Regions from separate parts of the Arthrobacter sp. Rue61a genome, predicted to be linked through region 2. Evidence: riboswitches for the same ligand, from Rfam matches in the RefSeq annotation. Region 2 holds a riboswitch; each other region holds the start of a gene.
The links. A riboswitch is a leader RNA that binds a small molecule or an ion and turns the genes downstream of it on or off. The one in region 2 is predicted to bind S-adenosylmethionine.
Positions count from the first base shown of each region.

Region 1: another riboswitch for S-adenosylmethionine. It lies ahead of ARUE_RS05070 (hypothetical protein); the one in region 2 lies ahead of ARUE_RS19000 (DUF1737 domain-containing protein).
Region 3: another riboswitch for S-adenosylmethionine. It lies ahead of metX (homoserine O-acetyltransferase MetX); the one in region 2 lies ahead of ARUE_RS19000 (DUF1737 domain-containing protein).

Region 1 covers NC_018531.1:1,067,161-1,075,200, reverse strand. The annotation lists gene ARUE_RS05075 (sodium:solute symporter family protein) at 1-1,185, shown strand, start outside; SAM riboswitch class IV at 1,540-1,659, shown strand; gene ARUE_RS05070 (hypothetical protein) at 1,676-2,005, shown strand; gene ARUE_RS05065 (hypothetical protein) at 2,002-2,193, opposite strand; partial or broken gene ARUE_RS05060 (VIT1/CCC1 transporter family protein) at 2,435-3,591, shown strand; gene ARUE_RS05055 (matrixin family metalloprotease) at 3,734-4,570, shown strand; gene ARUE_RS05050 (matrixin family metalloprotease) at 4,624-5,625, shown strand; gene ARUE_RS05045 (LOG family protein) at 5,645-6,778, opposite strand; gene ARUE_RS05040 (gamma-glutamyl-gamma-aminobutyrate hydrolase family protein) at 6,840-7,631, shown strand; gene ARUE_RS05035 (chitobiase/beta-hexosaminidase C-terminal domain-containing protein) at 7,753-8,040, shown strand, end outside.
Region 2 covers NC_018531.1:4,163,291-4,171,330, forward strand. The annotation lists gene ARUE_RS18990 (NtaA/DmoA family FMN-dependent monooxygenase) at 1-374, opposite strand, end outside; gene ARUE_RS18995 (SulP family inorganic anion transporter) at 529-2,229, shown strand; SAM riboswitch class IV at 2,316-2,427, shown strand; gene ARUE_RS19000 (DUF1737 domain-containing protein) at 2,441-2,707, shown strand; gene ARUE_RS19005 (rhodanese-like domain-containing protein) at 2,704-3,114, shown strand; gene ARUE_RS19010 (O-succinylhomoserine sulfhydrylase) at 3,115-4,323, shown strand; gene ARUE_RS19015 (hypothetical protein) at 4,334-4,945, shown strand; gene ARUE_RS19020 (glutamate--cysteine ligase 2) at 4,942-6,132, opposite strand; gene ARUE_RS19025 (UDP-N-acetylglucosamine 1-carboxyvinyltransferase) at 6,321-7,844, opposite strand.
Region 3 covers NC_018531.1:1,511,538-1,519,577, reverse strand. The annotation lists gene ARUE_RS06965 (winged helix DNA-binding domain-containing protein) at 1-423, shown strand, start outside; gene ARUE_RS06960 (hypothetical protein) at 504-893, shown strand; gene metX (homoserine O-acetyltransferase MetX) at 917-2,038, opposite strand; SAM riboswitch class IV at 2,054-2,170, opposite strand; gene ARUE_RS06950 (bifunctional o-acetylhomoserine/o-acetylserine sulfhydrylase) at 2,333-3,673, opposite strand; gene ARUE_RS06945 (VOC family protein) at 3,876-4,514, shown strand; gene ARUE_RS06940 (CPBP family intramembrane glutamic endopeptidase) at 4,636-5,409, opposite strand; gene ARUE_RS06935 (histidine phosphatase family protein) at 5,498-6,178, shown strand; gene ARUE_RS06930 (DeoR/GlpR family DNA-binding transcription regulator) at 6,202-6,993, opposite strand; gene ARUE_RS06925 (class II fructose-bisphosphate aldolase) at 7,017-7,871, opposite strand; gene ARUE_RS06920 (1-phosphofructokinase family hexose kinase) at 7,853-8,040, opposite strand, start outside.

The DNA.
Region 1 (8,040 bases), 1.6 Mb from region 2:
CGCTACGGCAGCACCGCAACCCAGACCTCGGGCATCGTCATGTTGGCCTACACACTGATGCTGTGTGCCACGTCCACCGGCGCCTACGCCACCATTTTCGTGGTCCTCTTCGGCTGGGAGCGTTGGCTCGCCATCGCCATCGGCGGCGCAATCGTCCTGGTCTACTCCACCATCGGCGGCATGTGGTCCATCACTTTGGCCGACCAGGTCCAGTTCGTCATCAAGACGGTGGGAATCTTCTTCCTCATGCTCCCCTTCGCACTGAACGCTGCTGGTGGCCTCGACGGCATCCGCGCCCGCGTCGATGAGAGCTTCTTCGACATCGGTGGCATCGGCCTTCAGACGATCATCACCTACTTCGTCGTTTACACACTCGGCCTCCTGATCGGCCAGGACATCTGGCAGCGCGTCTTCACCGCCAAGACCCCCACGGTTGCCCGTTGGGGCGGCGCTACCGCTGGCGTCTACTGCATCCTTTACGGCTTCGCCGGTGCCCTGATCGGCATGGCTGCCAGCGTGGCCCTCTCCGGTGTGGAGATCGCTGCCAAGGATGACGTCTATGCCGAAGTGGCTACCCGACTCCTGCCCATCGGCATCGGCGGCCTGGTACTCGCTGCAGCTGTCGCCGCCATGATGTCCACGGCTTCCGGCGCACTGATCGCTGCCGCCACCGTTGCCCGCGCCGACGTCATGCCCTTCGTTGCCAGCTGGTTCGGCAAGAAGGTGGACACGTCCGACTCCGACAACCCTGAGCACGACGTCAAGGCCAACCGCTACTGGGTCCTCGGACTGGGAATCGTGGCCATCATCATCGCCATCTCCACCAAGGACGTTGTGGCCGCTCTGACCATCGCCTACGACATCCTGGTGGGCGGCCTGCTGGTAGCCATCATCGGTGGCTTGGTGTGGAAGCGCGGAACGGGCATCGCGGCAGCATGGTCCATGGCGGCCGGTTCAGTGATAACCCTGGGCACCATGATCATCCTCGAGATCAACGCCGAAGTTCCTCTTGACGGCATCTACGCCAACGAGCCCATCTACTTCGGTTTGATCGCCTCGGCTGCGGTGTACGTAGTGGTCTCGCTGCTGAGCAAGCCCACCGATCCGGCCGTCATGAAGGCGTGGACGGACCGTGTGGCCGGCACCCGCGTGGCAGAGGAAGAGCTCACCACGCCGGCTTCCTAGGCAGGCACAAAGAAACAAACAAAGTTCGACGGCGGCGCCTCCCCTTTTCGGGGCGGCGCCGCCGTTGCGTTATGCCCCCACCCTTGGAAGGCCCGCTCTACACGCAAAGACCACCCCAAAGTGCGCAGAGTAGGCCCCACAACACACACCCACCCCTTGGAAGGCCCGCTCTACACGCAAAGACCACCCCAAAGCGCGCAAAGCAGGCCCCACAACAAACCAGGCCCCACAACGCACGCCCACCCCTTGGAAGGCCCGCTCTACACGCAAGACCACCCCAAAGCGCGCAAAGCAGGGCGCAGAACGGGCCTCGCAACGGGTCGTCCGGGCAGCCATGGGATAGGGTGGTCCCAGCTTCAAGAGATGTGGTGCCAAGCTCCGACTGGCCACACACCAACCCCATGTTCACGGGTGGTTCGGATGAGGAAGCGGCCCGTCCCGGACCAGAGACAACCGAGCGGGCAAGAGCACTCTCCCAAGGAGCAGTCCCTTGCCGTACCAAGGCGATACCACCCCGGCAGCAAGCACCCCAAAAACACCCAGCATCCTGGAAGCACCAGGAACCCCGGCGAAAACGCCCACGGTCCCGGTGATTCCCGCCGTCGACCTCTTCCTTGGCACGGTGACCATCACGACAAAGGCCCGGACAGGGAAGTTCGCATATCCCGAGCCGCAGCTGATCGCGCAAGCATTGGCCAAAGCCATACTGCCGACGCGCTGGTGTGAGGCGTCAAGGACGCTGACGGTGACTGTTGCGGCCGTCGGGAAGCGGGCGGGCCTCCAACGTCACTTCACACTGAGCCGCGACTATCCATCCTAGATTTCCTCATCCTCGTCGCGGAATTCTTCGGTTTCGTCGAGGGGGACCACACGTTCGTCGTCCTCGGGGGCGTCCACTTCCTCAACCCAGGGCTCATCCACTTCCTGGTCTTCGGCGTAGTCGTAGGCCGGGTCGGACTCAATGGTTGTCCGCTCCGGGTAGTTGGCGTGTGATTCGGTGGTGTTCATGGTGCAACCTCCGTCTCGTGGGCCGGTTCGGCCCGTTGACCCGAATGCAGAATCCAGTGGCGGGAAGGCCCCGTCCCTGTCCTTCCATCTGAGCACCGGCACGGGCAAGGGTCAAGGAAATTACGGTGCACCGAACATTCCAGGTGAGGAATACCAGCCAAAAATCGGCGCGGATAAGCGGTAGTGTGGGGCGTGCAATGGGGCCGCAACTACCCCACCCAGCACAGGAGACAAAGTGCAGATGCACCAGGAATCCCACAGTTCGTCGAGCCCAGCTCCGGACCCCACCCCCGGCTCAGCAGCCCCCGAATCAGCAGCCGTGCCTCCCTCGCACGCGGACATCCGCCGGTGGCGCCAGTACCTGGCCGATGAGCGTGCCGAGGCCGCCGTCTACCGGGAGCTTGCCAGCGGCGCGACGGCGAAGAACGCCAAATCCTGCTCGCTTTGGCCGAGGCCGAAGGCAGGCACGAGGCCCATTGGCTCAAGCTCCTTGGCGAGCACGCCGGAATGCCCAAGGCAGCGTCCAGCCGCAGCCGGTTCCTGGGCTTCCTGGCCCGTAACTTCGGCTCCGTGTTTGTGCTCGCCCTTGCGCAGCGCGCTGAAGGCCGCTCCCCGTACGGAACCGAACCTGCCGCGACGCCTGCCATGGTGGCAGATGAACAAATCCACGAAGAAGTAGTCCGGGGCCTTGCCACGCGTGGTCGCAACAGGCTCTCCGGAACGTTCCGCGCCGCCGTTTTTGGCGCCAACGACGGCCTGGTCAGCAACCTTTCCCTGGTCATGGGCATGGCCGCAACCGGAGTGCCCAGCCCCGTGGTGCTCATGAGTGGCGTGGCGGGTCTCCTGGCCGGTGCGCTGTCCATGGGTGCGGGCGAATACGTCTCAGTCCGCTCACAGCGGGAACTCCTTAATGCCACTTTGCCCACGCAGGCCACTCTGACCGCGGCGCCGTCGTTGGACATCGAGCACAACGAACTGGTCCTGGTGTACTTGGCCCGGGGCATGACGCGCGAAGCCGCGGAGCACCGCGCTGCCGAGCGCATGGGACTGTTCAGCTGCGACTGCGACCCAAGCCTCTCCTTGCAGCCGGAGAAGCCACCCATTGACGACCACGAGTCCGTGGGTTCAGCATGGGGCGCTGCGATGTCCAGCTTCTGCTTCTTCGCCTCGGGCGCCATCGTGCCCATCCTCCCGTTCATTTTCGGCATGACGGGCATCGCCGCCTTGCTGGTGGCCGGCGTTCTGGTGGGCATCGCGCTCCTGGCGACTGGCGCCGTCGTCGGGTTGTTGTCCGGAACCTCGCCGCTGAGCCGCGGGCTGCGGCAGCTTGCCATTGGCCTGGGAGCGGCGGCGGCCACGTACGGGCTGGGTCTGGCGTTCGGCGCGGCTATCGTCTAAGTTTGGACGGCTCGGTCCGGAGACCGTAATGTTGGTTCGTCCTCCGCGCTGCCCCGCGTGACCAGGGCATCAGGAATGGAGAACCGTGGACCCGGAGCGGGAAGCAACGCGTGCGCCCAGGCACCGACGCACTGGAACAGCCGTGCGTATTCTCCGCGGCGTCCTCATGGCCGTCATTGCCGCCGTCGTCGCCGTCCTGGTGAGTGGATTCCTTCAGGGCGACCCTCGCATCACCGCGCTGTTCCCGGGCGTCAGCGTTCCGGGTTCACCGCAGGACGGGCCGGGCGAAGCGGAACCGGCACGCGCCCCTGACGCACCGCCGCCCGGACGTGAGGAAGCGGACGCCCCGCTGGCCTCCCCTTCGGCGCCGGGAACCACCAACGATTCGTACAAGTTTTTGGCCACCAACGACGACGGCACTCCGGTGGGCTATTCGCCCTGCCGTCCGCTTCATTACGTCGTGAACAACGCGTCCGCACCTGCCGGCTCCGATGACCTGCTGGCCACCGCTTTGGCGAATATATCCGCTGCGTCCGGCATCCAGTTCGTCAACGATGGCACCACGGACGAGGTGCCGGTAGACCGGCGCGAACCCTACCAGCCGTCCAAATACGGTGACCGGTGGGCTCCCTTGCTGATTTCGTGGACCACACCCGTGGAGGCACCGGCCCTGGCCGACAACGTCATCGGGACCGGAGGCAGCACCATGTACTCCCTCAACAAGGGCCCCAAAAGCTACATCACCGGGAGCTTGGAGCTGGACACTCCGCAGGTAACGGAACTGCTGGCCAGTCCCGGCGGGGCCGACTACGTCCTGGCAGTCATGCAACACGAGTTGGGCCATGTGATGGGCTTGGACCACGTGGATGATCCGATCCAACTCATGTACCCGGAGATCGGCGCACCCGACGGACTCGCGGCGGGCGACCTGAACGGCCTGTACCTTCTTGCCTCGGCGCCCTGCCGCAAGGACATCTAAGCGCCTTCGCACGCCAAGCACTCGCGGCATGGACTCCCGGCGGAGTGGGACTTATGCTGGCGAATACGGCCGACGGCGGCGCCCCACCTTCCGTCGCGGCCTCCACGTCAGGGGGTTCCATGGAACCTTATGGGTCGCCCAAGTGGCCGGACCACGATCCCCCTCGTCCGAGTTACCTTCCGCATACCCCGCGCCCACCGGAGCCTCCCCCGGTCAGGCCACCGATCAAGCACAGCAGCATCGCGGCCATCCTGTTCCTTTTCGGCGTGCTCGGTCTGGTGTGCGCAGGAGCCTATTTCAGCGGCGAACTCCAGCACCTCCTCTACGGATCGTCCGCCACACAGAGCCAGGCACCCCGGCCCGGGCTCGTACCGTTCGGCCAACGCCAGGACCCGATCCCGGGACTCGAGGAAGCCGACGCGCCGCTCGGCACGCCGGGACCACTGGGCCGCACCAGTTCCTCGTACAAGTTCCTGGCCGTCAAGGAAGACGGAACCCCGCTGGCCTACTCTCCCTGCAGGCCCATCCACTACGTGGTCAACTCGGACCTGGCCCCGCCGTCCTGGCAGCCATTGGTGGAGGAAGCCGTGAGACAGGCCAGCGAAGCCACGGGATTGAAGTTCATCTATGACGGACCCAGTTCCGAAGTTCCCTCCCCCACCAGGCCCGGATACCAGCCCGAAAGGTACGGGGACCGCTGGGCGCCCGTGCTTATTGCCTGGAGCACACCGGAGCAGGTTCCGCGTCTGACCGGGCAGACCGTGGGCCTTGGTGGCAGCTCCTCCATTGGCCTCAGCAACGGTTACAAGGCCTATGTGACAGGCACCGTGTCCTTGGATGCGCCACAATTCGCGGAGATCGTGGACGCCCCCAGCGGAGAGGAGATCGGCGTGGCTGTGATCATGCATGAGCTGGGACATCTCCTGGGCCTGGACCACGTGGACGATCCCCGGCAACTCATGTTCGACCAAGCGTCCTGGGTCCGCGGATTCGCCGCAGGCGACCGGACAGGGCTCGCCCAGCTGGGCACGGGTCCTTGCAGCAAGGATTTCTAAGGGGCTAGCCGGCCACCACTTACCCGGCTACCACCGCGAGCGCATCCTCCACGGTGTCCACCAGGAAGATCTTGTCCGCCATGGGCTTCCCCGCGGCGAGGCTCTGCAACATGGGCCAGGCAGGGAAAGTCCGTTCCCAGTGTTCGCGCCCTACCAACACCATAGGTGTGATGGTCTCCGGGGCTCCGTAGTAGTTCTCGCACGCGTCCTGGAAAATTTCCTGCACCGTTCCGGCCGCGCCTGGAAGGAACACAATGCCGCCGTCGCAGAGCTCCAGCAGGATGGCCTCGCGGACAGCGTTGGCGAAGTACTTGGCGATGTGCGTGGCAAAGAGATTGGGCGGCTCATGACCATAGAACCATGTTGGAATGCCGAGCGTCGGGGTGCCGTCCGGATAACGTTCGACGACGGCGGCTGCTTGCCGCGCCCAAGCCGTCACGGAGGGCCTGAACCCGGGCACAGCGGCGAGATCCTCAAGCGCGACGATGGAGTCGGCGTCGGGCAGTCCGCTCAAGTAGGCGCCGAGATTGGCGGCTTCCATGGCGCCGGGACCCCCGCCCGTGGCCACCGTAAAGCCCGCCTGTGCCAGCAACCGTCCCAGCTTTGCGGCGTCGGCGAATTCTTTGGTGCCGCGCTGCGCGGCATGTCCTCCCATGACACCCACCAGCTTGGTCCCGGCGAGTGCCCCGTGGTCCAGCAGTTCGTCCAGGGCGTCGCCGATTGCGTGGTCGTGCAGGGCCGCTGCGAGGGTGGCGTCCAGGCTGCCCCGTTGCCCGGGGAGGATGCTCCACTGGTAGACGCGGGCATCCAGGGTGGATTCGTACTCTGTGACGGCGATGCCCTCATACAGTTCGCTGGCCGTGTAAACGCCGCCGCGGTAGGGATTGAACGGCACATTGTGAAGCTTGGGGAAGATGAGCGCTCCCCGCCGGCGGAGGCTCTCCTCCACCCCGTCGTCGAAAGTGCACCCCAGGAAAATCGCACCTTGGGGGTTCAAGGCTTTGAGGTCCCGCGAGTGGCCCCGAAGGTCCAGCGATTGCGCGTGCCAGCCGTTCATGGAGCCGGCCCCTGCACTCACCAGCTGGTGGAAGTGGACCACGCTTTCGACGTCGAGAGTTCGCGGACTCGGGTTCAAAGCTCCGGAGCGGTTCATGGTTTCAGCGTAGTGGTGCAGCCGTTTGTGTGCCGGGCCTTGATCCGGTGCATCATGAAGCATGAAGAGTTCAGAAGTTGTTCGGCCGCGTATCGGCGTCCCGGTCCGTCTCAGCAGTTCGGACGCCCCAGACGCCCGGGTGGGTGAAGCCAACGAGCTCTTTACGTTCATCGTGGACCTGTTGCGTGAGGCCGGCGCACAACCGGTGCTGTTGACCCCGGTGTTGGCTGACAGCGCCGGGCGCTTGGCCACCGAGATGCAAACGCTCGACGGCGTCCTGCTGCCGGGCGGCGGCGACATCAACCCGCGCCTCTATGGGCAGGACCCTGACGCGTCCCTTTACGATGTCAACCCCGAGCAGGACCATCTGGACATGGATGTTGCCCGGGCAACCATCGACGCCGGTCTGCCGCTGTTGGGCGTCTGCCGCGGCCACCAACTGCTGAACGTCCTCTACGGCGGAACGCTGATCCAGGACATGGCACCGTCGGCAGTGAACCACAACGGCCTGGATCCCCACGATCCCGAGGCCAGCGAATGGGCCTGGCATAACGTGCTCCTGACGGCCGGTTCCAAGACTGCGGGGCTGTATGGATCCCCTGAGGGGAGCACCATCAAGATCGCCTCCGGACATCATCAGGCCGTGTCCCGGGTGGGTGAAGGCCTCCTGGTCACTGCCGTGGCAGACGATGGAACCGTGGAAGCCTTGGAAGACCCTTCGCGGTGGGTGGTTTCGGTTCAATGGCATCCGGAGGCTTCCCAGTTGCCCGACGCCGAGCGGTTGCTGCCGTTCCAGAACTTTGTGGATGTTTGCCGGAACCCTACCCATGGCCCATCCACGGGAGTACAGTAACGCTCACTGCATCGATTTTCACCACCTCTGATCATCGCGGCAGCAATAACTCCATTCGAAATGACGTCCTGGGGGCGTCGTAAGTTTGCCGGCTGGGGGGCCCAACATCTGCTCAAGGAGCATGGTTGTGGACCGTCCGAAATACGCTCGTCGTCATACTCGCCCATCACTCATCAGCACTCGTTCATTGGCCCGGCGGATCCTGGGATTCCTGCTGGGCCTTTCTGTTGCCCTTTCCTCGTTTGTCTTCGGATTTGCCACGCCCGCCTCGGCAGCCGTACCCCCTTGTCCCGGGACCGGCGGTGCCCAGCAGATCGTCGCCCATACGGACGACGACCTGATCTTCATCAGCCCCGATTTCATGCGGGATGTCCAAGCAAAGCGTTGCGTCCAGACGATTTACCTCACA
Region 2 (8,040 bases):
AGAAGCCTGGCGGCGGTGAAGGGAGGGTAGAAGGAAGCGCTGACCGTGGGCACGATCCCCAGGTGCTCCGTGGCGGAGAGAAGGTACGGAACCAGCGCCAACGGATCATGCTTTGGCGCGAAAGACGCGTGGGCCAATGAGACCTCAGCCGTACCGCCATACGTGTCCGGAACAGTGAGGGAATCCTCGATGATGAACAGGTCCAGCCCGGATCGCTCAAAAGCGCGCACGGCTTCCTGGTACAGGGCGGGTTTCTTCCAGTCGTAGCCCAAGCCGTAACCAGGAGTGCCCCAGCCTTGGACTCCGAAACCGTGGCCCACAAACCATCCAAAGTGCAGCATGGGCTTGAGTGTAGAACTGCTCTGTCCGTTCACCGCGACCTGATTTCATGCGAAGTTACAGGGGGTCGTACTGCGTCAATTATGCTCCCGGGGCGTCACATTTGGGTGGGACTCATGAGCGATCGAATTTTCCACATACGGCGGGCTCCTTGTTCCGCAAACAGCATGGGTCGGGAATGATCGCTGTATGAGTTCACCCACCCGCACCTCCGCCAAGGACCGGCTTTCGGGCGTCTGGGCGCTCAAGGGATACAAGCGCGAATGGCTGCGGCATGACATCGTGGCGGGCGCTGCGTTGTTCGCCTTACTGGTGCCAGCCGGCATGGCCTATGCGCAGGCGGCCGGCCTTCCTCCCGTCACCGGACTGTACGCAACGGTGGTCCCGTTGCTGGTTTACGCCATTGTGGGGCCTTCCCGCATCCTGGTCCTCGGACCCGACTCAGCCCTAGCCCCCATGATCGCCGCCGCCATTGTGCCGCTGGCAGCTGGCAGCAGCGAAAAATCGGTGGCATTGGCCGGGCTGTTGGCTGTGCTGATCGGGGTGATCATGCTGGCCGGTTCTGCCCTGAAACTGGGAACCATTACCGGCCTGCTGTCCAAACCCATCCGGCTCGGATACCTGAACGGAATTGCGTTACTGGTGCTGTTGTCGCAGCTACCGGCGTTCTTCGGGATAGAGGCCGACGGCGACATCTGGGAGAAGCTCGCGAAGGTCACCACCGGGGTGCTCGGCGGTGGCGTCAATGTCACCGCCCTGCTGCTGGGTAGCGGTTCCCTTGCCCTCATTTGGATCCCGCGGCTGCTGAAGTGGAAGGTACCCGGCGTCCTGCTGGCGGTGGTCGGCTCTTGCGTTGTTACGGCGGTTTGGGGCCTGAACGACGACGTGAAGGTCACCGGAGTCCTGCCGCAGGGCCTCCCGATGCCCGCACTCGGGGGCATCGGCTGGGCTGATGCTCTCACGCTGCTTCCCGCTGCGGCAGGGATCGCCCTCATGGCCTTCGCGGACACCGGCGTCCTATCCCAAACATTGGCGGCCAAGGAAGGGAAGAAGGTCTCGGGAAACAGGGAAATGGCGGCGCTCGGGGCAGCCAACGCGGCCACCGGACTGCTGGGCGGATTCCCGATCTCCGGCAGTACCTCCAGAACCCCGGTGGCCGTGGATGCTGGTGCCAAATCCCAGATGACCGGCGTGGTGGGTTCCGTGCTGGTGCTGGCCTTCATGCTGCTGGCTCCCGGAGTGACCGAGTACCTGCCCTCCGCAACGTTGGCCGCCGTCGTCATCGCCGCAGCCATTGCCCTCGCGGACCCCGCGGGCGTGAAGCGGCTCTTCAGCATGAGCCGCAGCGAATCTGTGGTGATGCTGGCCGCGTTCCTGGGCGTCCTCACCGTTGGGGTACTGCAGGGAATCGTGGTGGCCATTGCGTTGGCGCTTCTGGACTTCGTGCGGAGGGCCTGGGATCCGTACCGGACAGAACTCGGTGCTGAAGAAGGGCTCCCTGGCTATCACGACCTTGAGCGGCACCCCGATGGTGAACGCATCCCGGGACTTCTCATCCTCCGCTTCGATGCGCCGCTGTTCTTCGGTAATGGGCAGGTACTGGCGGCCTTTGTCCGGGAGCAACTTGACGAGGCACCGGATGAGACAACAGATGCCATTACCCACGTCATCCTCGCCGCGGAGCCCATCACCGGGATCGACACTACGGCGCTGGACGACCTCGTCACTTTGGATGAATGGCTGGCAAGCAAAGGCGTGGACCTCGTGTTCGCCGAACTGAAGGGACCTGTGAAAGACAAGTTGATCCATTTGGGCACAGCGGCCCGCTTTACGCCCGACCACTTCTTCCCAACGGTGGGCGCGGCAGTGCGTGCGCTGAAAAACGAATAAGGGATGAGCCGCCGATTACGCAACATGACGGCCCCGCAACAGCCCGCAAGTGCGGCCCGATGCCCGTGGATGTTACGTTTTTCTTGAGTAATGAGCACCAGCGCAAAGCCCTGACTTGCTGGTCGGCAACCCTCTCTCCGGCGGGGTGCCTCAGGTGACTACTCGGCGTATCGACAACTCGTACTGCAAGCGTGACTGAGGAGCACCAGCAATGCCTGAACCCACTGAAGAAAAACTCTCCTACCGCCTGATTACAGGCCCGGATACCCGTGATTTTTGCGAGCGCATCCACAACTCGCTCGCAGAAGGTTACGTGCTCCATGGCAGCCCGGCCGCCACGTTCAACGGCACCGACGTGATCGTTGCCCAAGCCGTTGTCCTGCCTGCCGCGATCGCCAGCGCGGATGCTGCGGTAGCCAACGCCGTCGATCAGCTGGAAAACTACGACGACGAAGAAGCATTTGAGGGCCACGCATGAGCTACGCAGGTGATCTGACCCCGCAGGACGCGTGGGCCAAGCTTCAAGAGGGCGCCATCCTGGTGGACGTCCGCACCGAGGGCGAATGGGCCCACATCGGCATCCCCGATACCAAAGCCACCGAGAACGACCCCCTGTTCATCCAGTGGAACCTGGCTGGCGGCATTCCCAACTCCCGTTTCATCGAGGATCTGCAGCAGCAGGCACCCGAAGACGACGGCGTTGAGCTGGTGTTCCTGTGCCGTTCCGGCCAGCGCTCCATCTCGGCCGCAATCGCCGCAACCCAGGCCGGCTTCACTGCCTACAACGTCCTTGAGGGCTTTGAAGGCGAACCGGACCGCTACGGCGAACGCACCGTTAACGGGTGGAAGAACCGTGGCCTGCCGACGAATTTGGGGACCGAGTAAGTGACTTTCAATCCCGACGCCGCTGGCTGGAGCCCTGACACCCAAGCCGTCCGCGGTGGCCTTGACCGTACCAATTTCCAGGAAACGTCCGAGCCCGTTTTCCTGAACTCCGGGTTCGTTTACGAGTCCGCAGCCGCCGCAGAGCGAGCCTTCACCGGTGAGGACGAACGCTTCGTCTACTCCCGCTACGGCAACCCCTCCGTGGCCACGTTCCAGGAGCGGCTGCGGCTGCTTGAAGGAACCGAAGCGTGCTTTGCGACGGCGTCCGGCATGTCCGCTGTCTTCACCGCTTTGGGTGCCCTGCTGGCTGCCGGCGACCGCGTGGTTGCCGCCCGCTCCCTGTTTGGCTCCTGCTTCGTGATCCTCAATGAGATCCTGCCGCGCTGGGGCGTGGAGACGGTATTCGTGGACGGCCCGGATCTGGAGCAGTGGCGTGAAGCCCTCTCCGAACCCACCACCGCGGTGTTCTTCGAGTCGCCGTCCAACCCGATGCAGGAGATCGTCGATATCGCTGCAGTCAGCGAACTGGCGCATGCCGCCGGGGCGACTGTCGTGGTCGACAATGTCTTTGCCACTCCGCTGCTGCAACGCTGCGGTGAGCTGGGCGCCGACGTGATCGTCTATTCCGGCACCAAACACATCGACGGCCAAGGGCGCGTCCTTGGCGGCGCAATCCTGGGCACCAAGGAATTCATCGACGGCCCGGTCAAGCAGCTTATGCGGCACACCGGCCCTTCTCTGTCCGCGTTCAACGCCTGGGTGTTGACCAAGGGCTTGGAGACCATCGGGCTGCGCGTGAACCACAGCTCCGCGTCCGCTTTGAAGATCGCCGAGTGGTTGGAGCAGCAGCCTGCCATCAGCTGGGTCAAGTACCCGCTGCTGAAGTCGCACCCCCAGTACCAGCTCGCCGCGAAGCAGATGAAGGCCGGCGGTACGGTGCTGACGTTTGAACTCTCGCCTTCAGCCGGTCGTTCAGCCAAGGAGGCAGCCTTTGCGTTGCTTGATGGCCTCAGCGTGATCGACATTTCCAACAACCTGGGCGACTCCAAGTCCCTCATCACGCATCCGGCAACCACCACCCACCGGGCCATGGGGCCGGAGGGCCGCGCGGCCATCGGGCTTTCTGATGGTGTGGTGCGACTGTCCGTGGGACTTGAAGATGTGGGCGACCTTATCTTGGATCTGGAGAAGGCCCTCAAACAGGTCTAACCTTGCTGCCATGAGCGGGAACCATCCGTATCGCCGTGCCGGAGCAGTAATTGTCGCCGGCACGGTGGTGTGGTTCGTCGGAATCTCGCCGGTCTCACGCGTCTACATCACCCCCGACGACGCCGAGCGCCTCCGCATGCTGCAAGCCGGCCAACGCGGCTGGATCACGGGGCAGCACCTTACCGCGGCAGGAACAGTTGCAGTGCCTGTGGGATTCGCAGCCTTCGCCCGTTCCATTCCGGACTCGGGCACCTCACACAGGAAGGCGAAGAAATGGGCTTATGGCGCTGCAGCCGCACTGCTTGCCGGCGCCCCGCTCTTCGTTTCCAGTCTTGCCCGGCGGGCTTCCGATATTGAGGGGTTCGCCTACCGCCGTGGATCCAACGCGCCGTTCCTGGCCTATTCCGGGCTGCATGTTGTGGCGTTGGCCGCGCTCGGCGGGAGCCTTCTATCCTTGCCTGTCAAACGATGGATCGGGGTTACGGCTGCGGCCTCCGCGCCCATCTACGGCGCCATCCTCGTGGCCAAGAAGGACATTCCGCCGTTCGCTTTCTACCTGATTGAGGGACTCGCGGGCGCTTACCTGATCGCGTGGGAGCAGCCGGAAGAACGTGAGGCCTAAGGTCGCCTGACCCGGGTCAGCATGGGCGCCGGATCCTTATGAGCATCGGCGGCAGCACCGCGCACAGTCACCTTCGCAGCATGCCCGACGACGGCGGCCAAGGCTTCGTTGGTGAGCGGACTCCCCAGCTGGGTTTGACCGTCGTGCTGCCTTTTGTTGTAGCGCACCGCGGTTTCCCGTTGCTCGTGGGCGCCGTTGCCCCGGTCCAGTACGTCCGAAATCCCTGCTTTGACGAGCTCCAACTCACCTTGGTCGTCCAGTACGGGGCTCAGATAGTCAACCAGCGCCCACACGACATCCGCTGCTGGTTGCGGTAGGAAGTCTCCGAAGTCCAGGAGGTCTCCGCGCAAACCCGAATTGCTGGCCTGCCAGCTCGCCATTCGCAGGAGGGCCGTTGGCACCGCGGTGGGTTCGACGCCGTCGAGCATTTCCAAGGAAGCAGTCTCCACCAAAGCCCGCACCAGCACGGCGATCAGTGCGGCGTCCTCGGCCCGGAGGCAGACATCGGCGACGCGGACCTCCACGGTGGGGTGGTTACGGGAGATGCGTGCGTCGAAGTAGATCATGCCTTCGTCCATGATCACGCCCGTTTCCAAAAGACGCTTCACGATGCGTCGATAGGCAGTCAGCGAACCAAATACGGATGAAGGGCCGGATGTGGGCCAGCGGTTCCAGGCCTGGGTGCGGTAGCTGTCGAAACCCGTGGGAAGCCCCCGCCAGTAAGGCGAATTGGCGGTGAGGGCCGTCAGGACTGCGAGCTTGTCCCGGATGTGGTCCAGCACCACCACGCCTTCCTCGGGCGACTCCACCGAGGTGTGCACATGGAATCCGCAGGTCAGCTGCTCTGTGGCAATGATGCCGAAGCGATCCAACATCGCGGCATACCGGGGGTCCGGGGTGGTGTGGGTGTTGGAGGCCAGTGGAGACGTGGCGATCGCAGCTACCCGTGCTCCGTGTTGACGGGCGGCCTGGTTGGCCATGGCCCGTCCGCGGCGGATCTGCTGCAGGAGCTCCCCGTAGCTGTGGCACGGGCGGGTTTGGGTTTCGATCTGCTCCAGCTTGAGTTCGTGGCTGAGGCCAGACGTGGGTTCATCCTGGCCTGCCAGCAACGCGTCCGCGAGGGCGAGGGGCTCGCCCGTCACAGGATCGACGATGAGCAGCTCTTCCTCAACCCCGAAAGTCCGCATGCTCCATTCTGCGTCAGGAGGCCGAACGAAGACAGGGCTGCGGTGCTGTCCTCGACGATTCGCACCCCTTCCCGCCATCTGCACCAGAGTTACCTGGCGCGGATGGCGGAAACGGGTGCGCCGAAAAGCACCTAAGGGCGCGTCCGGCGCGAAAGGGTGCGCAAGGGATCCCGCACGAGGCGCAATCGTCAGTCCTGGAAGTACTCGATCTTCGCGCCGATGGTGTTCAGGCGCTCGGCGAGGTCCTCATAGCCGCGCTCGATCACGTAAATGTTGCGGAGCTCGGAGGTTCCCCGGGCAGCCAACATTGCCAGGAGCAGGCAGGCCGCGGGACGCAGGGCCGGCGGGCAGCCGATTTCCGCAGCACGCCACTTGGTAGGCCCATTGACGTAGATCCGGTGCGGATCCAAAAGCTGCACTTGGGCGCCCAGCTTGTTGAGCTCCGTCAAGTAAATGGCACGGTTCTCATAGACCCAGTCGTGGATCATGGTCTGGCCCTCGGCGTTGCCTGCAATCACTGCAAAGAAGGGCAGGTTGTCGATGTTCAGGCCCGGGAACGGCATCGGGTGGATCTTGTCCTGCGGGGCACGCAGCTCGGATGGCTTGGTTGTTACGTCCACCAGCCGGGTACGTCCGTTGCGTGCCATATATTCGCCGGAAATCTCGAGGTTCTGGCCCATCTGTTCCAGGGTGGCGAGTTCAATTTCCATGAACTCGATGGGAACCCTGCGGATGGTGACCTCGGAGTTGGTCACGATTCCCGCAGTGATGAGGCTCATCGCCTCGATGGGGTCTTCGGACGGGAAGTACTCGATGTCAACATCAATGGCTGAGCGTCCGGTGATCTTCAGCGTGGTGGTTCCGACGCCGTCAATGTCCACGCCCAGGCCCTGCAGGTAGAAGCAGAGATCCTGCACCATGTAATTGGGGCTGGCATTGCGGATGATGGTGGTGCCTTCACGGTGAGCAGCGGCCATGATGGCATTCTCAGTGACGGTGTCGCCGCGTTCGGTCAGAACGAAGGACCGGTCGTGCCCATCAGCGGGAGGCGCAGTCACGGAGTAGAAGCCGGACTTCGCCTCCACTTCAAGGCCGAACTGGCGAAGAGCCTGCATGTGCGGCTCCACCGTGCGCGTTCCGAGATCGCAGCCACCCGCGTAGGGCAGCAGGTATTCGCTGGTTTCGTCCAAGAGCGGCCCGAGCAGCATGATGACGCTGCGGGTACGCCGGGCGGCGTCCACGTCCATGGACTCGAGATCCAGGACGTCCGGGCGGCGCAGACGGAGGTCGCTTCCGTTGAGCCACGTGCATTCCATGCCAATGGACGTCAGGACCTCAACGATCCTGTTGACTTCCTCAATCCGTGCAAGTCGGCGCAGCGTGGTGGTTCCACGGTTGATCAGGCTCGCACACAGGAGCGCGACACCGGCGTTCTTGCTGCTGTTGACATCAACTTCGCCGGAGAGGGTCCGGCCGCCCTCCACGCGGAGGTGTGTCATTTGGGGCTTACCGACCTTGACTATTGAGCGGCCGAAAATGGCTTCGAGGCGCTCGATCATCCGGAGGCTCAGGTTTTGTTTGCCCTGTTCCATCCGGGCGATTGCGCTCTGGCTGGTGCCGAGCTCAGTAGCCAACTGCCCCTGCGTCCAGCCTTTTTCGCCGCGGGCGTCGCGGAGCAGGAGGCCTACATGTTCTGCGGTCGGTTGCGTCATAAGCAAAAAATATCACAAATGAGTTAGAAGTGAAGGGCAGAACGCAGAATCAGCGGCATACATCACACGGTACCCATTCTGTGCGATATATCCCACTGCGGCGGCTCATCGTGGGTGAACGCTTTCCCTCAGTATTTTCGCGGGTTACGCGCCCCGCGAGCAATTCCACGACTAACCCGTGGGCGGCCAGGGCGCG
Region 3 (8,040 bases), 2.1 Mb from region 2:
GGCGTGTCTGAGGAGATCTCCCCCGGGAGCCTGGGCACCGTTCACTTCGATGGTCTGGAGTTCTATCTGGCCTCTGAGGAAGCGGAGGCTCTCACCAACGGCGACGATCCTTCAGCGATGGAGGACCCCGGGCTCCCCCGCCTGGACCTCATTCAGTGCTACGACGAATACGTGATGGGCTACTCACAGTCCCGGCACTTCCTTGGTGGAACGGCGCCATACTTCCCCGAGGACAACGGACCCATGCACGTGGTCCTGCTGAACGGCAGGTTGGCCGGATGGTGGCGCCACAGTTTCTCCGGCATGACCTGCGAACTCGATGTCCGAATGAACCGGCCGGCAACGGCGGAAGAACAAGACGCCTTGGAGGCCGAGGCGGATCGTTACGGCCGGTTCTTGGGCATGGAGACCACGCTGGTGTGAATTAGCCGGGCTGGTTCCGGGAGACGGGCCGCGTCCAGGTGGCAGGACTAAGCTGGGATGAGACCTAGGAGGCCTGCACTGTGAACAATCTGATCTTCTGGATCATCGTCTGCTCGTGGCTGATTCCACTCGGAATCCGCATGTACAACCGCTCCCGGGCGCGTCGGATCCAGAATGACACGTTCCGCGGCCCCGGGTACCCGCCGCAGAATCTGCCGGGCCCGGGGTACCCGCCGCAGAATTACCCCGGGTACCCGTCGGAGCCGATCGTCGTACGCCCCGCGGATGAGACACCGCAGGCCGGGCCGCCGTCGAACTCTTCGTCCCCCACGCCGTTTCCCGCAACGGGAAGCTCGCAGCCGCAAGGCTACCGTGCGCGCAAGCTGGCCGAGCTGGATGCGAAGTTCAGCAACGGCGAGATCGCCATGGAGGATTACATGAAGCAGCGCGGCGACATCATGAACGGCTAGGCCACCCTGAACGTGAGCCTGGTTTAGCCGAAGAAGGCTTCGCGGAGCTGCGCCGAGAGCTGGCCGATCTCGGTGAGGAAGCCATCGTGTCCAATCGGCGCCTCAATGAGGTGGACCGATACGTCTCCCGGGAGTGCCGCGGCGAGTTCCCGCGACTGTGCCGGGAAGTAGAGCCTGTCGCTGTCCACGGCCGCCACAAAGAACTCAGCCTTGGTGCGCGACAATGCCGCTTCCAACGTGCCGCGACCACGAGTGACGTCATGGGACATCAAGGCCTCGGTAATGGCGATGTAGCTGTTGGCATCGAAACGGCGGACCAGCTTTGTCCCCTGGTGGTCCAGGTAGCTTTCCACTTGGTAGCGCCCGCGCTCCCCCAGCACAGCAGCTGTCAGCGGCGTCTCCTGGTGCTGGGCTTGCCGGCCGAAGCGGAAGTCCAACTCCAACGCTGAGCGGTACGTGATGTGGGCGATACGTCGGGCCAACGCCAAACCATGCTCAGGCGCGGCACCGCCGTAGTAGTCGCCGTGATTGAAGTTCGGGTCCTGCCGGATGGCCAGGGTTTGGGCCTGCGCGAAGGCAATCTGCTCGGCCGTGCTGTAGGCGCCCACCGAGATCACGGCGCAGCGCTCCACCCGCTCGGGGAACGTCACGGCCCACTCGAGCGCACGGGCGCCGCCCATCGACCCACCCAACACGGCGTGCCAGGAGTCGATGCCCAAAGCATCGGCAAGGCGTGACTCAGCCACCGTGCTGTCGCGCAGAGTGACCAACGGGAAACGAGAACCCCAGGGCTTGCCATCGGGTGCTGCTGATGATGGGCCGGTGCTGCCGTAACAGCCGCCCACGATGTTGATGGAGATGACGAAGAACTTGTTGGTGTCGATGGTGGCACCTGGTCCAACAAGTTGCTCCCACCAGCCTTCTTCATCCGTGGCGCCGCGGGCTACGTGTGTACTGCCCGTGAGCGCGTGCTGGACGAGTACGGCATTGGATGCGTCGGAGTTCAGCTGCCCCCAGGTCTCGTACGCAAGGACAACGTCGGGAAGGAATCCGCCGGCTTCAAGTTCCAGCGGCCCTATGCCGGCGTACTTGACGATTCCGTCTTCTTCTCCGGATTTTGGAAGGGCTGTAGCAGTAATGGTCATTCCTTTGACACCTTAACCTCGCGCTTGCCCGTCGCCTTGCGTGCGAACAGGCCAGGTCTTCACCCGGGGCACCCCACCGCGGAGGAGGGTTGCCGGCCAGCAAGCCGGGGCTGTGTGCTGGCACTCATGACCTAATACGAAGAGTCTAGGAAATACAGGGCGGTTCTGGCGAAGAATGTGACAACAGTGTGACGGTTTGGGGTGCCTTCGTTCACGAATGAGCACCCTGAACTGCCGCCCGGCGAATAATCGTCGACGCGGGCGGCAGTCGGGCTGAGACTTTGAACCGCGGCGTTAGGCGCCCTTCGCAGCCCGGAAACCGGCTTCGAGGTCGGCGATGATGTCATCCACGTTCTCGATGCCCACGGACAACCGCACCAGGCCGGGGTTGACGCCTGCAGCCACCTGCTGCTCCACCGTCAACTGACTGTGCGTAGTGGACGCCGGGTGGATGACCAGCGAGCGGACGTCACCGATGTTGGCAACGTGCGAGTGCAGCTCCAGTCCGTCCACAAAGCGCTTGCCCGCTTCTACGCCGCCCATGATGTTGAAGGCAACAATGGCGCCCGTGCCCTTGGGGCCGTATTTCCGGCCCCGGCTGTACCACGGGCTGGATGGCAGGCCCGCATAGGCGACCGACTCGACGTCGTCGTGGCTTTCAAGCCACTCAGCCACCTTGGTGGCGTTGGCAACGTGACGCTCCACGCGCAGGCTCAAGGTCTCCAAACCCTGGGCAATGAGGAAGGCGTTGAACGGAGACACGGCGGAGCCTAGATCGCGAAGCAACTGGACGCGGGCCTTGAGGATGTAGGAGAGGTTGGCGCCCAGGGCGCCGTCCTTGCCGAGATCCCGGGCATAGACCAGTCCGTTGTAGCTGGGGTCCGGGGTATTGAACCCAGGGAAGCGCTCCGGGTCCTTGCCGAAGTCGAAGTTGCCGGAGTCCACAATCACACCGGCGATTGCTGAACCGTGACCACCCAGGTATTTGGTGGCCGAGTGAACCACGATGTCCGCGCCCCACTCGATGGGACGAATAAGGTAGGGCGTTGACAGGGTGTTGTCGACGATCAGGGGCACACCGGCCTCGTGAGCGGTGCGGGCGATGCCCTCAATGTCCAGCACGTCCTGGCGGGGGTTGGACACAACCTCGCCGAAGAACAGCTTGGTGTTCGGCTGGACGGCGTCACGCCACTGCTCCAGATTGTCGGGGTCCTCCACGAAGGTGACCGCAATTCCGAACTTCTTCAGCGTGTGCGCCAGCAGGTTGTACGTGCCGCCGTACAGGCTGGGGCTCGCCACGATGTGGTCCCCGGCCTCAGCGATGTTCAGGATGGCGAACGTCTCCGCGGCCTGTCCGGAGCTGAGCAGAAGTGCCCCCAGGCCACCTTCAAGGCTCGCGACCCGCTGCTCCACAACATCCTGCGTCGGGTTGCCGATCCGGGTGTAGATGGGTGCAAGCTCCGCCAACGCGAAGCGGTTGGCAGCACTCTCGGCACTGGGGAACACGAAGGACGTGGTCTGGTAGATCGGAAGCGAGCGAGCTCCGGTGGCGGCGTCAGGCTCTTGGCCTGCATGGATCTGGCGGGTTTCGAAAGACCATCCTTGGGACATCGGGTTCTCCTGTTCGTAACGCATGGGTTTGGCAGGCAATGTGGTGCGGTGTGAGCTGGGGCCAGTCTAGGAACTGTCCGGAAGCTAAGACAGCTTTATGACGCCGGTGGAATCTACAGGTCTCTTAGCGTCCTTCCATGACGCTCATAGCGAAAGTTACGTACATCCCACCTTAGTTAGGCTTGACTTAGCTGAGACCCTGATCACAAAGTGCCAAGATGAAGCCATGCGCATGGATCACGTCTCTTACGCCTGTGAACGAGATGGCCTTTTGGCCACTACCGAACGAATTTCCGCGGCATTGGGAGTGGACGCTGTCCGGGGCGGAGTGCACCCGCGCTTCGGTACCCGGAACATGATCATTCCCCTTGCGGATAACAAGTACCTGGAAGTGGTGGAGGTCCTGGACCACCCCGCTTCCGACAAAGCACCCTTTGGCCAGGCCGTCCGCGCCCGTTCGGCTGCAGGGGGCGGATGGATGGGCTGGTGCGTCGCCGTTGACGACCTCGCCCCCTTCGAAGACCGCCTTGGCCGCTCCGCTGTTCCGGGCAACCGCAAGTTCCCTGACGGCCGCGAATTGGTGTGGCAGCAGATCGGAATCCTCGGCCTGATCGCCGATCCCCAGGTACCGTACCTGCTCAAGTGGGAGGGCGACCCCTCACTGCACCCGTCCAGGATCTACGAAAGCGACGTCAAGATGTCCAGCCTCACCATTGCGGGCTCGGCTGAACGCGTCACCGAGTGGTTGGGCGAGCCGGTGGAAAAGCCGCTTGAGGATGTCGCAGTCCAGTGGATGGCACCGCACGGCACCCCCGGCATCCTGGCTGTCACTTTCGAAACAGCTACCGGAGCCGTCACCATCTGACCGCTCCATCCATCCGGGCTTGTCCCGGCCCCGGTCCATCATGTCCGGGTTGAACTTCGGCCGCCATCAGCGGGTGCCAATGACGTCACCCACCGATGGCGGCCGAATATTTTTAACGCCATCAGCCGAGGCCCATTGCCTTGCCGAACAGGCTGAATCCAACAAACGCCACGATGTCCAGCAATGCGTGGGCAATCACCAAGGGCATGACCCGCTTGGTCTTTGTATAAATCCATGCGAACACCAGGCCCATGACCACATTCCCGATGAACGGCCCAAAGCCCTGGTACAGGTGGTAGCTCCCCCGCAGCACGGCACTGACCACAATGGCCACCGGCATGCTCCACCCGAACTTACCGAAGCGGTCCATGAGGTACCCCACCACGATCACTTCTTCCACGACCGCGTGGCGCATGGCCGAGAGAATCAGTACGGGCACGGTCCACCAGTAGGCATCCAGGCCGCTGGGCACAATGGCTGTTGTAATTCCCAGCGCCCGACCGGCCGCGTACAAGCCGAGCGAGGGAATGCCAATCGCTGCAGCCAGTCCCACGCCTTGCAGTAGGTCCTTACCGGGCCGGGCGAAGTTGAACCCAAGCCGGGCGAACGCCGAAGCGCCCCCGCCTTCCCGACCTCCGGGGGCATACGTGGACAGGAAGTAGAACACCAGGGCCACGGGCACCAGTGCGAACACAATATCCAGCAACTGGTATGTGAGATCGAAGTACTCGCGAGCGCTTTGGGACCTGTTCAAGGTTGATGTGGCATCAGCCAAGGGAGCACGCGTCATCTTGTCCAAGAGCTGCACTACGGAGTAGACGGCTGACTGGCCCAAGGACAGGCCCAGCACAATAAGTACTTCGGCGCGCAGCCGGCGGCGGGAAGCAAGGAACATGTACCTATCTTGCCCTCACTACCTGCCACTTTGCCGGGAAGCGCACACCTCGCCGGACCACGCATGGCGGCCACCTATGCTTGGTGGGATGGGTGCCCCTGAGAGAATCTTCATGATCCGGCACGGCCAGTCAGCCGCGAATGCCGACACGTCCATCTACAACCGTGTGCCGGACTACCGGATCCCGCTGACGGATAGCGGTGTGGAGCAGGCACGGATCGCCGGGGAGGACCTGCGCAGGAAGCTCGATGGCGAGCAGGTTTGCGTGTACGTGTCCCCCTATTTGCGCGCTTACCAGACCTTGGAAGCCATGAACTTGGGGCCGCTGATCGAGCGGGTCATTGAGGAACCCAGGCTTCGCGAGCAGGACTGGGCGAACTTTCAGATCGCCGGGGAGATCGAGGACCAAAAGGAACTGCGCAACCTCTACGGGCACTTCTTCTACCGGTTCCGCGAGGGCGAATCCGGCTCAGATGTTTACGACCGGGTGTCATCCTTCATGGAGACCCTGTATCGGCACTGGCAAAAGCCCACGTACGCTCCGAACACGCTCCTGGTGACGCACGGGCTGACCATGCGCCTGTTCTGCATGCGCTGGTTCCACTGGACAGTGGAGTACTTTGAATCGCTGAATAACCCTGACAACGCCGAGCTGCGCACCTTGATCAAGAACGACGACGGCCAGTACAGCCTGGATGTACCGTTCAGCCAGTGGGTGCCCAGGGAGGTAGACGACTCGGTGCTGCACGCACCAAGGATGCGCTTCTAGAGAGTGGTCAGCGGCCCAAAATCCTAGCCGGCAGGTGCGACGATGACTTCTGTGCCCTTGGCTTCGAACGCCGCTTTGTGTTCGGCGCTGATGCCGGAGTCCGTGATGAGGTGCCTGAAGTCGTAGCCTGCCATCGCGGCAAAGGAGCGACGACCCACTTTGGAAGAGTCGGCCACCACGTAGGATTCCGTGGCGCGGCGTGCCATCACGGTGTTGACCATGGCTTCGCCTTCATCGGTGATGGTGGGGCCGAGGTCCGGGTCCACGCCGTTGACGCCAATGAACGCAATGTCCAAAGCAACTTTCTGCATGATGACGTCCGTGTAGGGTCCCACCAGCTCATAGGAGCGCGGGTTGAGGATTCCCCCGGTGACCATGATCTTGATATTGGGTCGGACCGCAAGCTGCGAGGCGATGTTGATCGCGTTGGTGACCACGGTAAGGGTGGGCGTGTGGGATGGCGCGTTGAGGTCCTCGCGGGTGGACAGCAGCTGAGCCAACGCCGTGTTGGTGGTACCGCCACTGAGGCCAATGACTGCACCGGGACGGATCAACGCCGAAGCAGCCAAGGCGATTTCCTGCTTGGCCTCAGCATGGTCGTCGCGGTTGTAACGGCCGGGGAGGTCGTAGGCAACGGACCCGGTTGTGGCGCCACCACGTGTTCGGCTGAGCAACCGCTGCTTGGCCAGGCTGTCAAGATCCCTGCGGGCCGTGGCAGGTGACACGCCCAGGCGGGTCACGATGTCCTCGACTTCCACATGGCCGGACTCGGCCAGGAGGTCGAGTATGGCAGTCAGCCGATCGGTGCGGGTCATGACAAGCCTTTCGCGGGTTCCAGCTAATTCGCTTTGGCGAACAGCGTCAGCATACGTGCAGACTCCAGCACAAGGGCATCCCGGCCGGCCTTGATGTATTTCCGGGAATCCACCACTGCAGGGTTGGCATCGAGATACTCACGGACGGCGCGGGTAAAGAACCCGTTCAAATGTGTGGATACGTTGATCTTAGTCATACCCGCGCGGATAGCGGCTATGAGCATGTCATCTGTCACACCGGAGGAGCCGTGGAGGACCAGTGGTTTTCCCACTGCAGTCTTCAGCCTGATGATGAGGTGCAGGTCCAGCGCGGCGCTGCGTTCGGTCATGGCATGGGAGGAGCCCACGGCAACGGCGAGCGCGTCCACGCCGGTTGCCTCCACGAATGTCTGGGCCTCGGCGGGGTCTGTTCGGACACCGGGGGCGTGGGCTCCGTCCTTGCCGCCCACTTTCCCGAGCTCGGCCTCCACGTAAACGCCGCGCGCGTGGGCGTACTGTGCAACCCGTTGCGTGACTTCCACGTTCCGTTCGTAGGGCAGATGCGCGCCGTCGTACATGACGGAACCGAAACCAAGGTCCACTGCGGCCAGCGCGAGGTCTTCGGATTCTGCATGGTCCAGGTGGAGGGCAACAGGCACCGCGGCTGAACGGGCGATTGCCAGTGCTGCCGCCGCGATGGGCTCGAGTCCACCGTGGTACTTGGCGCAGTTCTCGGAAATCTGCAGGATCAGTGGAACACCGGCTGCTTCGGCCCCTGCCACCAGGCCTTCGGCGGTTTCGATGTGGATGATGTTGAAGGCGCCTTGACCCGTCCCCGCAGCCGCGGCCCTGTCCATGAGTTCCCGTGTATTGACCAGGGTCACCGGGTCTCCTTCCATGTCACGATCAATTGGTCTTGAAGTTCCTGGTACCGCGGCGAGATTTCCCCCGCGGCGGGCATGAGAACGGCTGCGGCCGACCACGCAGTGGCCCGGCGAAGAATTTCGCGTGGCTCGGTAATGCCTTCGGCGAGTGCGACGGCGGCAGCGGCCACACCGGCGTCGCCCG